One region of the Bacillus sp. V2I10 genome, then DNA from elsewhere that is predicted to be linked to it. Evidence: riboswitches for the same ligand, from Rfam matches in the RefSeq annotation. Region 1 holds a riboswitch; each other region holds the start of a gene.
The links. A riboswitch is a leader RNA that binds a small molecule or an ion and turns the genes downstream of it on or off. The one in region 1 is predicted to bind S-adenosylmethionine.
Positions count from the first base shown of each region.

Region 2: another riboswitch for S-adenosylmethionine. It lies ahead of QFZ72_RS04965 (alpha/beta hydrolase); the one in region 1 lies ahead of mtnK (S-methyl-5-thioribose kinase).
Region 3: another riboswitch for S-adenosylmethionine. It lies ahead of QFZ72_RS05255 (O-acetylhomoserine aminocarboxypropyltransferase/cysteine synthase family protein); the one in region 1 lies ahead of mtnK (S-methyl-5-thioribose kinase).
Region 4: another riboswitch for S-adenosylmethionine. It lies ahead of fbpA (Fur-regulated basic protein FbpA); the one in region 1 lies ahead of mtnK (S-methyl-5-thioribose kinase).

Region 1 covers NZ_JAUSYV010000001.1:3,964,513-3,968,293, reverse strand. Annotated here, with positions in the region: gene mtnA (S-methyl-5-thioribose-1-phosphate isomerase) at 1-626, opposite strand, end outside; gene mtnK (S-methyl-5-thioribose kinase) at 640-1,830, opposite strand; SAM riboswitch class I at 1,927-2,087, opposite strand; gene QFZ72_RS20110 (carbon-nitrogen family hydrolase) at 2,195-2,983, opposite strand; gene QFZ72_RS20105 (pyridoxal phosphate-dependent aminotransferase) at 3,086-3,781, shown strand, end outside.
Region 2 covers NZ_JAUSYV010000001.1:977,071-980,851, reverse strand. Annotated here, with positions in the region: gene QFZ72_RS04975 (methionine ABC transporter ATP-binding protein) at 1-87, opposite strand, end outside; SAM riboswitch class I at 177-283, opposite strand; SAM riboswitch class I at 366-475, opposite strand; gene QFZ72_RS04970 (DUF4395 domain-containing protein) at 552-965, opposite strand; SAM riboswitch class I at 1,185-1,292, shown strand; gene QFZ72_RS04965 (alpha/beta hydrolase) at 1,365-2,135, shown strand; gene QFZ72_RS04960 (AAA family ATPase) at 2,186-2,920, shown strand; T-box leader at 2,968-3,242, shown strand; gene metG (methionine--tRNA ligase) at 3,297-3,781, shown strand, end outside.
Region 3 covers NZ_JAUSYV010000001.1:1,030,346-1,034,126, forward strand. Annotated here, with positions in the region: gene QFZ72_RS05225 (arsenate reductase family protein) at 1-202, shown strand, start outside; gene gcvH (glycine cleavage system protein GcvH) at 264-647, shown strand; gene QFZ72_RS05235 (YusG family protein) at 701-946, shown strand; gene QFZ72_RS05240 (toprim domain-containing protein) at 1,063-1,410, shown strand; gene QFZ72_RS05245 (thioredoxin family protein) at 1,436-1,744, shown strand; gene QFZ72_RS05250 (hypothetical protein) at 1,906-2,229, shown strand; SAM riboswitch class I at 2,306-2,415, shown strand; partial or broken gene QFZ72_RS05255 (O-acetylhomoserine aminocarboxypropyltransferase/cysteine synthase family protein) at 2,535-3,781, shown strand, end outside.
Region 4 covers NZ_JAUSYV010000002.1:74,765-78,545, reverse strand. Annotated here, with positions in the region: gene QFZ72_RS27680 (amino acid ABC transporter permease) at 1-394, shown strand, start outside; gene QFZ72_RS27675 (amino acid ABC transporter permease) at 410-1,114, shown strand; gene QFZ72_RS27670 (amino acid ABC transporter ATP-binding protein) at 1,117-1,872, shown strand; SAM riboswitch class I at 2,221-2,328, shown strand; gene fbpA (Fur-regulated basic protein FbpA) at 2,418-2,576, shown strand; gene QFZ72_RS27660 (riboflavin kinase) at 3,176-3,640, shown strand.

The sequences.
Region 1 (3,781 bases):
AGCTCCCATGTGGTCAGACGCGCACCTTGTAACACAGGGCGGGTTTCACATGCATAAACGGATAGATTGATGTTTTTTTCTTTAGCAAGATAGAAGGGAGCGAGAGCCGTGCCGTAACGGGCAGTAGCAATTGATCCTGCATTGCAGATCGTCATGACGGAATCGCCGTTTTTAAAAAGCGGGAGGGCATGCTCGCCAATTCTGCGGCACGTTGCTTCGTCTTCTACTTGGATTTGAATGGCCTCATGAAGAAGGTTGGTTTTCGCTTCGTTAACAGAAACGGCACCCTGCACGCTTTTTACCAGCCTGCCGAGGGCCCAGAATAAATTAACAGCAGTAGGTCTTGAGCTTGCAAGATAATCATGATCGCGGGCAAGCAGCCGGTGAAATTCATCTAAATTCTCGGTTTCATACTGTTTAGCAGCGAGCGCAAGCCCAAAAGCGGCGGTTATTCCGATTGCAGGAGCACCGCGCACTTTTAATGCTTTAATCGCTTCCCAAACGTCTGAAATTGTCTGAAGTTTGATATATTCTGTCACAGCAGGCAGTTTTTGCTGATCAAGCAGGCGGATATATGTTTCTTTCCATTCGACAGAACGGGGAATAATTGTATTTGTAAATGACATGGATGTGTTCTCCTTATCTGACAGGTACTTGTTTAAAAGATTCTGCAAGGTCTGCAGTCGTTTTAATCGATTGACGATTTTTTACAAGCTTGCTTCCTAAATCAAGCGCTCGCTGTTTTGCTTCAATTTTGATCTCATAAGGCTCGATGGAATCAAGATCTGCTACATGAGCGAGCCCGATCGTGCGTCTGATGATTTCAATGCCGGCAAAACCAATTGCATCTTCAAATGCTTTCTCCAGGATAAAAGAAAGGTAGCCGTCAACTTTTGCGAAAGCTTCCAGACTGTCATTCTTCCATGCTTTTGAAAATTCTTCTTCAAAAACGGCCCATGCGGTCTCGATATGATCCAAAAGAACCTGCTGATTTGCTTCATCTCTGGAAATGGCGTTCATTAAAAGGTTGGCGAAAAAGTGTCCAAGATCAAATCCAATCGGACCATAGTAGGCAAATTCAGGGTCAATCACCTTCGTTTCCGTTTCACTTGCAAAAATACTTCCTGTATGAAGATCCCCGTGAACAAGCGTTTCAGCTTCCGTGAGGAATTTATGCTTTAATTTAGCCACTTCAAGCTTTAAATGACTATCGTTCCAAATGTTTTCAGCATTTTGTCTCAGCTCTTCTTCAAAGCTGTTTGACTCATAGTCGAAAAATGGATCTGTAAAGACGAAATCTTCAGTTATTTTGCAAAGCTCAGGGTTCGAAAATTGTTTGACAAGCTGCTTTTTTGCCTTCGGATTCAGTGCGAAATCAGAATTATAGAATAATGTCTTTCCTAAGAATTCGCCGATATGCCGTCCTAATAGCGGGAAGTCTCTGCCTTCTATCAATCCGGCTCTGGCAATCTGCAAATGAGAGAGATCCTCCATAGTTGTGATCGCTAAAGTTTCATCGGTATAGTAAATCTTTGGCACATATGCACTTGCCACTTCAGCCTGCTTCAGCAGGGCGCTGCTTTCGATTCTGGCACGGTCAAGAGTAAGCGGCCAGCTCTCGCCGATTACCTTTGCATACGGAAGGGCTTGTTTGATGATGAATCCTTTTTGATTTTGATTCACAATGTGAAAAACAAGGTTCAAGTTACCGTCGCCAATTTCCCTGCACGTCAGGACACTTTTTTCTTCAAACAACCCAAGTCTGATGGCAAGAGCTACAGCGGAACTTTCAGTTAACGGTTCATAAGAAGATGATCGATAGTTTGACATGGTTTATAACCCTCCAGTTTTAAAATTAGAGGCTTTTCAGGCAATAAGAAAAGCCTCTTCCACAGTGAAAGAGGCTTGAAGGCATAGGCTTCGCACCTCTTATCTGCCAGAAAGAACTTCTTTCTGTTGGAATTAGCACCGTGCCTTGTAGGAGTAATCTCCCCGCGCATAAAAAACTGCGCCCCATTTTACAATGGTTTTACGGTCGGTTGCTGGGCGTCATCGGGCCAAATCCCTCAGCCTACTCTTGATAAGAGATAGTATGAAATTAAAGGTTGGTGATAAAAAAATGATTCGCACAATTTGGAATTTATCACTTGTTCTGAATGTTAACAGGTATGACGAAAAACTGTCAATACTTTTTTTAAGAGTAAAAATGTGGAAGTCTGTCTTTTAAAATAGGAATTTGTTTCCTGATTTCTTTAACTTTCTCCATCTGAAGGACTGCTGTAAGCGAGGTTTGCTCAGTTCCGGCCTCAGCTAAAATTTCTCCCCACGGATCGATGATCATCGAGTGACCGGCGAATTCATTTTTCGGATCACTGCCTGAGCGGTTGCAGGCTACAACAAAACATTGATTTTCAATTGCACGGCTGATCAGCATGGATCTCCAGTGATGAAGTCTAGGGAGCGGCCATTCTGCCACAACGTAAAGGATTTCAGCTCCTTGTGTTGTATGAACGCGGATCCATTCAGGGAATCGAATGTCATAGCAAATCACTCCTGCACTTTGCAAACCGTCAAGCTGAAACAGGCCATTTTCAGTCCCGCCGTTTAAATACAGGTGCTCATCCATCAGTTTGAAAAGATGCAGCTTGCTGTATTCATGGTTAAGCTCGCCTTGCCGATTAAAAACATACATCGTGTTCGTTACGCCTGACTCTGTTTTTTTCGCAACAGAACCTGCCACAATATTGACTTCATATGTTTTAGCCAGACTGCTTACTAGAGAGATTGTTTTGCTGCCGTTTGGGTCTGCGATCTCATCGAGCCTAGTTAGATCATAGCCCGTTGTCCACAGTTCAGGCAGAACAATTACGTCAGGTTTTTCGGATGCTGCTATTTTTTCTATTTCTTTTTTTGCCGTTTCAATATTTGCTTCAGGATCACCAAAAACAAGGTCTATTTGCAGGCATGCCACTTTTGGATTCATCAATCGTCATCTCCGCCTCGAAAATTTTTTCTTTACAAGCTGACTCTAACAATATATGATTTTTCACTAGAATTTCAAGAATTTTTTGAGAAGGTGTAAAACATGAAAAACTTCAATCAATCACAGTTATTAAATAAGCTTCCAAAGCAGTTTTTTGCAAGTCTTGTAGGAAGAGTGAATGCAAGTATCGAAGCGGGACATGACGTTATTAATCTTGGACAGGGGAATCCTGATCAGCCAACACCGCCTCATATTGTTAAGGCTCTTCAAGAGGCGGCAGAAAATCCGGACTATCACAAATATTCCCCGTTCCGCGGACAGAAATTTCTTAAAGAGGCAATTACGGAATTTTACAAGCGGGAGTATGGTGTAACACTTAATGCTGACAAAGAAGTGGCCATTTTGTTTGGCGGAAAAGCGGGGCTTGTTGAAATTCCGCAATGTTTGCTGGACCCGGATGATTTAGTTCTCGTGCCGGATCCCGGATATCCTGACTATTGGTCTGGGGTAGAGCTTGCCCGGGCAAGAATGGAATTTATGCCGCTGGTAAAAGATAATCAGTTTTTGCCGGATTATGGGCAACTTTCAGAAGAAGCGAAGAAACAGGCAAAGCTTATGTTTTTGAATTACCCGAACAACCCGACTGGTGCTGTTGCTTCAAAAGAATTCTTTGAAGAAACAGTCGCGTTTGCAAAAGAAAATGAAATTTGTGTTGTCCATGATTTTGCCTATGGCGCCATTGGATATGACGGAAAGAAACCTGTCAGTTTTTTGGAAGTTGAAGGAGCGAAAGAGACT
Region 2 (3,781 bases), 3.0 Mb from region 1:
CTTCACATGAAGATCAATGCCGTCAAGTGCTCTCACTTCATTTCCGCCGCTGTTATAAACCTTTGTGACACCTTCAAATTGAATCATATGTACGCCTCCCGCTAATTTATAAATAAAAAAACCCTCTTCTATCCGACAAGAAGAGGGCATGAATTCATAAAGAATCACTAGGTCTCTTCTTATCTCCCAGGCTTTTCGCCTGCTGGAATTGGCACAGTACTATTTAAAAAAGTCCGCTGCCGAAGCATCATCAGGCCAGTCCCTCCGCTTCTCTGGATAAGAAATCTATTTATTTTTTGAAAACAAAAAACCTCTTCCTGAAAGCCAAGAAGAGGGTAAGATCATAGGTAAAAGACCGTTCACTCTTCTTATCTCTCAAGCGAAATCACGCTTGTTGGAGTTGGCACAGTTCTCATGATTGAGTCTGCTGCCGAGGTTTCAAAGGGCCAAATCCCTCCACCTCTCGTGATAAGAAGTTTCATATTTTCGATGTGAGTCCTACTTTACGCTGGTATTTTCATAAAGTCAACACTTTTTTTAAAAAAATATGACTACTTTGAATGCCTGCGGTATCGGTATTGCTGCCACTGAAAACGAATAAAGCAGCCAACACAAAAGCCTAATATGGCAACGAATGCAGCAAGCGCGACCATAGCGGTAAAGATATAGGCAAGTGTCATCCAATTCATCATATAGCCAAGAAAACCAAGGCTAAGACAGATGACTGCAATCAGCTGATTAAACTGCTGCTGCTCAAAATCCTCCGGAATGTATTCTGAAGGCTTTTTTCTTAAAAAGAGCTTTGCTGTCTTCATAATAGGATTAAATTTAAAAAGAAGCCCCATTAATCCTGCTATTAGAGGTATAAGAAGAATCCAGCCGGATCCTATTATCCAGGTGCATGCTACGGATAAAACAATAAACCATTGATTCGTTAATACAAGAGGTTTAGGAATGGTATTCACTTAAATCCCACCTGTCTGATTGGAATATAAGTATTTTACTCTTGTTTTTGTCTTTTGTGAAGACAAATGCTTCACGGCGATTTCATCCCCCTTAAAAAAGCGCGTGAATGAGGTACTCAAATCGCTGGTTCTCCGCTTTCACGACCTCAAAATTTATTGACAGTTAAAAGCTGCTCATGATAAGATCGTTAAAACCAACTAAACCAATCAGAATTAAATAAATTATCAAGAGTGAACGAGAGATCTGGCTCCGCGACTTCACAGCAACCACCGGCAAACGGAAAGGTGCTCCCACCAGCAAAGCTGCTGTGCTTTGGTTGATAGAGAAAAACCCTCTCTTTACAGCCAATGAAAGAGAGGGTTTTTCTTTTATGATTTGATGAATTGGAGGAATCAAAAATGGCTGAAACGATTTACTCTGTATTGCCAGGTGCTGAAAGCTTTTTTTATAAAGGAAATGAGATTGGCATTTTGCTTTGCCATGGATTTGTCGGAACACCTCAAAGTGTAGGAGAACTGGGAAAACTGCTTGCTGATAAAGGCTTTACCGTCCTTGCCCCGCGGTTAAAAGGTCACGGTACAGATGCTCACGAGCTTGAAGCCTGCTGTTATCTGGATTGGATCAAAGACATTGAACAGGCTTATTTAAAGCTGAAAAAAATCTGCCGGAAAGTATTTATTGCAGGTCAATCTATGGGCGGTATCCTAGCTGTGCATTTAGCTGGCAAATACAAAGAAATCAGCGGTGTGATTACGATTAATGCTGCTTTAAGCGTGCCTGGATATGAGTCTTTCGAAGATCTAACTGAACCAAGGTTCATTGCAGAAGGAAAACCGGATATAAAAGCAGAAGGAATCAAAGAAATTACTTACTCAGCTGTTCCGATTACAGCCGTTCATAATCTCCTTAATCTTATAAAATCTGTAAAACCAAAGCTTTCAGAAGTCTCATGTCCGCTGCTCGTTTTTAAATCCGAAGAAGACCATGTCGTCCCTCCGGACAGCTCCGATGCCCTTTTTGAAAACGTCTCATCATCTATGAAAAAAATCATCAGTCTAACTAACTCCTATCACGTTGCTTCCATGGATTACGATAAAGAAATCATTGCAGATAGAACCTCGGATTACATTCATTTGTGCTGTCATCCATTCTACAAAATTTCCGTTTAGCCAATGACTTTCATCCGGCATTCCTGCTAAACTAAGAGCAGGTGATAAACATGTTTTTAAAATTAATCAAATTAAATAAAGAAGAGATTCCTTCGTTTGAAGCGTATCCTTTTTCTATTCCTGCAATTTCACATTTGGATGAACTTAAAATTAAAAGCCCTGTTACTTTTTTTGCAGGTGAAAATGGATCCGGCAAATCGACATTGATGGAAGCCATTGCCTATCAGTGCGGGTTTAATACCGCTGGCGGCAGCCATCATCTTTATGAAACCAGAAGCTCTCAATCTGATTTAGGAAAGTATATCAAGCTTGCCTGGATGCCTAAAGTTAAAAATGGCTTTTTCCTAAGAGCTGAGTCCTTTTATCAGTTTGCATCCTATCTGGAAGAATTAAATGAAGAGCCATTGTCAGGTGACGTTTTTGGCCCGTATGGCGGTAAATCACTCCATCATCAATCACATGGTGAATCTTTTTTATCCCTCTTTCTCAATCGTTTCGGAAAGAAAGCTGTTTATTTACTGGATGAGCCAGAGGCTGCTCTTTCTCCATCAAGACAGCTGACCCTTCTCCGCATCATTCATGACTTAACAAAAGACGGTGACACGCAATTTATTATTGCCACACATTCTCCTATCCTGCTTGGATTTCCCGGGGCAAATATACTAAGCTTTGATTCGGAACGCATAGCTGAAATCGATTATACGGAGACGGATCATTATCAGATTACAAAGTATTTTTTGGAGAATCGCAATCGGTTTTTGGAAGAGCTTTTTAAAGAAGAATAATCTGAGTATTTACACCTTTCCTCTTTTTGGATAAAATAAATGAAACAAGAAAAGCAATGACGAGGAAAAGTAAGTGATTCGGACGTCTGTACAGAGAGCTTCGGCAGCTGAAAAGAAGCAAGAAATCCGCCACTGAAAATGACCTTCCGAGCTTCACACCGAACATGATGTCAACTGTCATCATCTGTAGGCTGTGACGTGGTGGCTGACGTTACAACAGCATACGTATCGACACTTTTTTGTGCTCCGTACGGATAAAGGCAGATCATGTGAATGGTCTGCAAACTAAGGTGGTACCGCGAATTTAAACCTCGTCCTTAGACTTACTTAAGTCTATGGATGAGGTTTTTTTATGTTCAAAAGGAGGAAAAATGACATGTCTATTTTTATTGGAGGAGCATGGCCTTACGCAAATGGATCCTTGCATATTGGTCATATCGCAAGTCTATTGCCAGGAGATATTTTAGCAAGATATTATCGTTTAAAAGGGGAAGATGTTTTATATGTCTCAGGAAGTGACTGCAATGGGACCCCCATTTCAATCAGGGCCATACAGGAAAATGTTCCGGCTCATGTTATCGCAGACCGTTATCATAAGGAATTTACGGATTCCTTTCAAAAGCTCGGGTTCAGTTACGACTGCTATACACGCACAGATCATCCGCATCACCATCAAGCTGTACAGGACATTTTTCTTTCCCTGCTGGAAAACGGATTCCTTTACGAAAAAGAAACACTGCAGGCATACTGCGGACATTGTCAGCAATTTTTGCCTGACCGGTATGTCGAAGGAATCTGCCCAATTTGTTCAGCTCATGCACGAGGAGATCAATGTGATGCCTGCGCAAGTATTCTTGACCC
Region 3 (3,781 bases), 2.9 Mb from region 1:
AGTAAAGAAGTTTTTCAATACCAGCGGTCAAAAATACCGCGAATTAGGCATGAAAGAGAAGGTTGCTTCTTTATCTGATGAAGAACTGCTTGAGATTTTGGCATCAGACGGCATGCTTATCAAACGGCCATTAGCAACAGACGGCAAGAAAGTTACCGTCGGCTTTAAAGAAGATCAATTCGAAGCAGCGTGGGCAAAGTAGTAGAAGACTTTAACTTCAGTCTTTTTACAAATAAACATGATAAAACTTGGAGGTAATAAAAATGAACACACCAAAAGAACTTCGTTATTCTGAAGAGCACGAATGGGTTAAAGTTGAAGGTGAAAAAGTACGTATCGGCATTACTGATTTTGCTCAATCAGAACTTGGGGATATTGTATTTGTTGAGCTTCCTGAAGTTGGAGATGAAATTAAAGCAGACGAGCCTTTCGGAAGCGTTGAGTCTGTAAAAACGGTTTCTGAGCTTTATGCGCCAATCAGCGGAAAAGTTGTTGAAATCAATGAGGATCTCGATGACAGCCCAGAATTTGTAAACGAATCTCCATACGAAAAAGCATGGATGATTGTTATCGAGCCAAGCAATGTAAGTGATGTTGACAGCCTAATGACTGCTGAGCAATATGTGGGAATGACAAACGAAGACTGATAAATGGCATTAAACCAGGACACCCTAACCTTTAAAAAGGAGGGTGTTCAAGGATGTCATTTGAAAAGAAGCGCTTAGATATTACAGACCGGGTAACAGGACGCTTTTCAGAAGGTCAAATGAACTTATTTTTTGAAAAAGAGCAAATTGGCACAATGTCATTTGGTCAAAATGGAAATCAGGTTTCATTGAAAAATGGATATGAAGAAGAAAACCATTCCTTTTTCCAGTATGCAGACGTTTTATTAAAAAAAGATGAAAAGTATGTAGATTGTGACGAAGAAAACGGCTGGTGCTAATCGAATGGCAGTGGAATGTTCCACTGCCATTTTTGTTCAATTATTTTAAGAAACAACCTCATGCAATTCGAATAGGTTATAAGATAACACATACTTTAACTGAATAGGTGATGGCGATGTCTGCAATTGAGGTTGAAAAGGTCATAATTGTTGAAGGAACATCTGACAAACGAAAGGTACTTAATGTTGTCAATGAACCTGTAGAAATTATCTGTACAAATGGAACAATAAGTCTTACTCGATTAGACGAAATGATTGATGCTCTGTTTTATAGAGACGTATACGTGCTCGTAGACTCAGATGAATCAGGGGATCGCCTCAGAAAGCAATTCAAGCGGGAACTGCCCGAAGCTGCGCATTTGTTTATAGATAGAATGTACCGTGAAGTTGCGACTGCACCTGATCAGCATGTTGCTGCTGTGCTTTTAAGCGCAAATATCGATGTACAGGCGAAATACTTATAAAATAAAGGGAGTCTCATGAAAAGCAATGATTGAAATAAAGGAAGAACAATTAGATATGTTTGCTGAAAAAGAATTTGGCATCCTTTATCTTTACACTCCGTTTTGCGGAACATGTCAGCTTGCAAAAAAAATGCTGGCTGTTGTTGAAGAGCTGCTCCCAGCTTTAGCGATTCATGCGGCAAACTTAAATTTCCTGCCTAAGCAAGCGATAGAATGGGGAATTGAAAGTGTTCCCTGCCTGCTTATATTTGAAAATGGAACGGTTACCCACAAGAAATATGCCTTTCATTCTGTTGAATATATTTATCAAATATTGAAAGAATATGCCGCCTGAGCAGGGCGGCATTTGACATATTTCTTGGGAAATAGAAAAAACCATTATTTTGTCTCTCCAAGTTTAATAAAGTGTCGAACCTTTCATAAAGGTGATAAGTCGTATTAAAACGAATTAATACGTTATGATCTGATAGGAAAGAAATGGGGAGAGAAAAAGAAATGGACTTATTTTCGTTTGTAGAAAAAATGAATGCGTCTTATTTTATTCAGCCTCTGCTTCCAAACGAAGAATTGAGAATACGGATAACCAGTTCAAAACAACAACCTATCCTGCTTGTTTTAAAAAAGGGGGCTTGTTTTTTAAGCAGCGACAATGACAATCTTTCAGCACATGTACTGGTTTCAGGTGATGAAAATCATCTTTCTGACTGTTTTCATTCACCAATCAGACTTCTTCAGCTCTCAAAGCTTGGAGCGATTGAAGTAAAAGGATCATTTCGTAATGTACTTAGGCTTGAATCCATTATCCAGTTGTCTAAATAATAGTCTAAAAATTCAAACTACTAAATGACTGGGTAAATGAAGCGGTGTTACAATTCATTTAGATTCAATAAGTTTGATCTTATCAAGAGAGGTGGAGGGATTTGGCCCTATGAAGCCCGGCAACCGGTTATTGCAACACGGTGCCAATTCCATCAGAGCAGGCAAGACTGCTCTGGAAGATAAGAAGAGATATGGTGATTCAGCCTCTTCTTTGAAGGGGTTTTTTTATATGAATAAATGAAAAAGGGGATGGGAAATATGGGACAAAATAAGTTCGGCTTGAGACGTTAAATGTACATGGGGGTCTGCAGAAGGATCCTGCAACAGGAGCCCGGGCTGTGCCGATTTATCAGTCTAACGCCTATGTTTTTAATGACACGGAACATGCATCGGATTTATTTGCCTTAAAAGAGCAGGGTTACATTTATACCCGGATACATAATCCTACCTCAACGGTTTTTGAAGAAAGAGTTTCCCAATTAGAAGGGGGCGTAGGAAGTCTTGCTGTAGCAAGCGGCATGGCAGCGATAACGCTTGCCATATTAAATATTGCCGGAACAGGGGATGAGATTGTCTCTGCCTCAAGCCTATACGGTGGGACCTACAACCTCTTTCAAACCACATTGCCTAAGTACGGTATACAGACTAAGTTTGTAAATGCGGATGATCCTGAGAATATCAGGGATGCCATATCGCCTAAAACAAAGGCCATTTTTGCAGAAACGATTGGCAATCCAAGTCTGCAGGTACTTGATATAGAGGCAGCTGCAAAAATCGCTCATGAAGCCGGTATCCCATTAATTATTGATAACACCTTGCAACTCCTTATTTATGCAGGCCGATCGAACATGGAGCAGATATTGTCATTCACTCTGCCACCAAATGGCTGCTTGGAAATGGCACGACCCTCGGAGGAATTATCGTAGACGGAGGAAAGTTTGATTGGAACAGCGATAAGTTTCCGGGCTTTACGACTCCAGATCCAAGCTATCACAATCTTGTATATGCAGAAGCATTGCCGGAGGCAGCCTTTATTGTAAAAGCCCGAGTTCAGCTCCTCAGGGATTTAGGGCCTGCTATCAGTCCTCTTAATGCATTTCAATTTACTCTTGAAGTAGAAACACTTCATGTAAGAATGAAAGAACATATTTTTAATACGAGAAAAGTGGTTGAGTATTTAAATGAGCATTCTGCAGTTAAATGGGTGCTGTACCCTGAAGATGAACAGCACCCTGACAAGGCCCTGGCAGATAAATATTTAGCTGAAGGGGCAGGAGCGGTTGTAGTGTTCGGCATTGATGGCGGCCGTGCAGCAGGCGCAAAGGTGATTAATTCTGTTAACCTATGGTCGCATGTAGCAAATGTCGGAGATGCCAAAAGCCTGATCATTCATCCTGCCAGCACTACACATCAGCAGCTGGATACAGAAGGCCTGAAAAAATCAGGAGTAACTGAAAACTTAATTCGATTGTCTGTTGGGATTGAACATATAGATGACCTTCTGGAGGATCTTGAACAGGCAATTGAACAAGCAACGGGTGTGAAATCATTA
Region 4 (3,781 bases), on a different contig from region 1:
GTATGCGTTAAGCAGCGGTGCGACATTTTCGGAAATTATCCGCGGCAGTGTAGCAAGCGTAGAAAAAGGTCAGGAAGAAGCTGCATACAGCATTGGAATGAATAAAAGGCAGACGTTTTATCGAATTATTCTGCCCCAGGCTCTTTTAATTGCATTTCCTAATTTCGGGAACTCTGTCATTGGTTTTCTAAAAGACACATCCCTTGCGTTTACAATTGGAGTAATGGATATGCTTGGCAGGGGTGATACGCTGATTGCTGCAACAGCGCATGCGTTAGAGGTCTATATATCCTTATCTATTATCTACTATATTATTGCCATTCTGCTTGAAAAAGTATTTAAAAAATCAGAAATTCATCTCCAGAGATATGACCATGGGATTGCAGCAAATTAAAAAGGAGGGAAATGGATGGTTATTGATACTCTTTTTATCTTGACTGCATTTCTCGAAATTATTAAAGCTTTGCCTCTAACACTTACAGTTACGATCATCCCATTATTGGCAGGCTTGGGGATAGGTCTGGTGATCGCTGTTATTCGGATGTATAAAATCAAGTTTATTCATCGCATAGCAGATTTTTATGTATCTTTTTTCCGGGGTACACCGATTTTGCTTCATATTATGGTGATTTATTTAGGGATTCCAATGGTGTATGACACCATGGCAGATCAATATGGGTGGGCGTTTAAATCAAACTCTATTCCAATTGTCGTGTTTGTTCTCATTGCCTTTTCTTTAAATGCTGGTGCGTATATGTCTGAAATTATTCGCTCCGGAATCCTTGCTGTAAACAAAGGTCAAATAGAGGCGGCTTATTCTATTGGAATGAGCTCTGTCCAGACAATCAGAAGAATTATTATTCCTCAGGCATTCGCAGCAGCTATACCTAATTTAACGAATATTTTTGTTGGGTTTTTGCACGCCTCTTCCATTGCTTTTATTGTTTCCTTAAAGGAGCTGAACGGTGCTGCCAATATTGTAGCTTCCAGCAATTTGAAATTCTTAGAAGCATATATTGCAGCTGCGCTTATTTACTGGGGCTTGACTATTATAGTGGAGCAAGTGGCAGCTTGGATTGAAAGAAGAGTTCTTGTTTATGAGAAGGGAGTATGAGTATGATCCAACTAACTAACATAAAAAAATCATTTCATGGCCAGGAGGTCCTAAAAGGGATAAATCTAACCGTAAAGAAAGGCGAGATCGTTGTCATACTAGGACCCAGCGGATCTGGAAAAACAACCTTTCTGCGCTGCATAAACTTTCTTGAGAAGCCAAGTGATGGAAAAGTTGCGATAGGTGACTATTCAGTAGATTGCAAGAGACCAAGCAAGCTCGACATTCTTACTTTGAGAAAAAGAACCGCTATGGTCTTTCAGCAATATAATCTTTTTAAACATAAAACAGTGCTTGAGAATGTAATGGAAGGGCTTGTGATTGTTCAAAAGAAAAAACCGGAAGCTGCTAGAATAATAGCTTTAGAAATGCTTGAGAAGGTAGGACTATCTGAGAAAATTAATGCGTATCCAAGTCAGCTATCTGGTGGGCAGCAGCAGCGTGTAGGAATTGCCCGTGCCCTTTCTTTAAATCCAGAGGTGCTCCTTTTTGATGAGCCAACTTCTGCGCTTGATCCGGAACTTGTGGGAGAAGTCCTTGAGGTAATCAAAAAGATAGCTCTAGAAGGTATTACAATGATCGTTGTTACGCATGAAATGGGATTTGCAAGAGAAGTATCTAATCACGTGGTGTTTATGGATCAGGGATTAATCGTAGAAGAAGGGTCCCCAATTGAAATTTTTACAAATCCAAAAGAAGATCGTACAAAGCAATTTTTGAAAAGAATAAGACCTCAGTTAATACAGGAGATTTCTTAAATAATAGTAGGTTAAGGGATGTACTAAATAAAAAAAATTATAAAGTTTTGCTGATCGGTCATCCGAAAGCTCATACCCTAAAGCGGTATGGGCTTTGTTTAATAAGAAGGTATAAATTGGTGAAAGACTCCCAGAAGGAAGCCGTTAGTAAGGTTCTTGAATTAATAAATACGATCAAGGATGGAAATTTAACGGTGCATTTCTGAACGGTGAAATTACTCAATTAGATAGTTATGAGAAATTTGTATTTTGGGATGATTGAAAGGGCTAGTATATCTGTAGGTATATTTTACACAAATTCTAATAATATAGATTGAGATATCTTTAGTAAAAAATTAATGTATTTTCTTCTTATCAAGAGAGGCGGAGGGAATGGCCCGATGAAACCTCAGCAACAGATTCTATCACTAGAAGACTGTGCTAAATCCAACAAGCAATGTGCTTGGAAGATGAGAAGAGGTAAGCTAAAAAGCGATGAAACCTCTTCTTAAAAACAGAAGGGGTTTTTAATTGCTATAAAACCCTTCAATAAAGGGGTGTTCGCAATGGGTAATATTATTCGTCAAGCTATTGAAAAAAGAAAGAGTCATTTGATAAGTAAACTGTTAAGCAATGGCATTTACAAGAAAAATGATCTGCATCTTTTCGAATTAACACTAACTGAGCTTGAAGAAGAATTCAAACGTACCTTCAAAAGTCAATGATTAAAATAGTCATTTAATGCAAACCAATTAGAATTAACTGATTGACCTTATAATACGAAAGGGCAGGATTACTGAAGAAGCAGGGATAATAAAAAAATAAAAATGCATTTAAATTAAACAATGAGGATTTAATTCAACAGACAAGGAGACGTTTTTTTGTAAGTGTAATGACAAGTGGCATTTTATTAATGGGAGACCTTAGAGTAATTTGGCTAGGTCAAATCATCAAGTAAACTTTTCAAAAATCCTTATTAAAAAAGGTAGTGGGAATGAATCACTAAATGGAAAACTACATTAATTGTGTTACATTCTAATATTAAGGTTTATGGCTTTAAATTTGAGTTGACAGGTAGGAATAATATGTTTTACAATTTGTAATAATCAAATTAGTAAAGCTGATCGGATAACCGAAGGCATAACCCTTTTTGTTGGGTTATGTCTTTTTATTTAAACTAAATCAAAAAACGGAGTCAAAACTGAATATGTAAGATAATAAATCGAGTCGATTGGATAACCAAAGGCCTAACCATTTTATAATATGGTTGGGCCTTTTTTGAAAACTTAACAGGTTACTTGCTTATATACAGGAGGGTTCAATATTGGGAACAGACAACTTATTATCTGATATTAAAACGGATGTATTTATTGAAGGAAGAGTCGTTACCGGAAGAAAAATTGGAAGGGAACTGGGGTTTCCTACCGCAAATATTGATTCAAATGTAAGCAGACTGAGTAACGGAGTATATGGTGCAATGGTCATTTTGCATGAAAGAAGATACTTCGGTGTTATGAATGTTGGTGTGAAGCCAACTGTTGACTCTAATTCACAAAAAACATGTGAAATACATTTACTTGATTTTCAGGGGGATATTTACGGAGAAAACCTAAGATGCCACATTCTTTTTAAAGTAAGAGAAGAAAAGAAGTTTGATTCTTTAGAGCTGCTGACAAATCAAATCAAGGGGGATATTTTATATGCAGAGAAACGTTTTAACTTCATTGGATATACTTCAGCACAAGAGCAAGACCTCTTTAATGGAAAGCCAATATTTAAATCTTCCTGACTTGATTTTTTATAGTAAGTGCTACCAGCAATATTCTATAAATAGAGGGGTGTATAACACTATTGACAACTGGTTTTATGAATATGGCATTTTGAATGTTCTATACAGAAGAATATATATTTTAGCTTTCTTGAGCTTTGT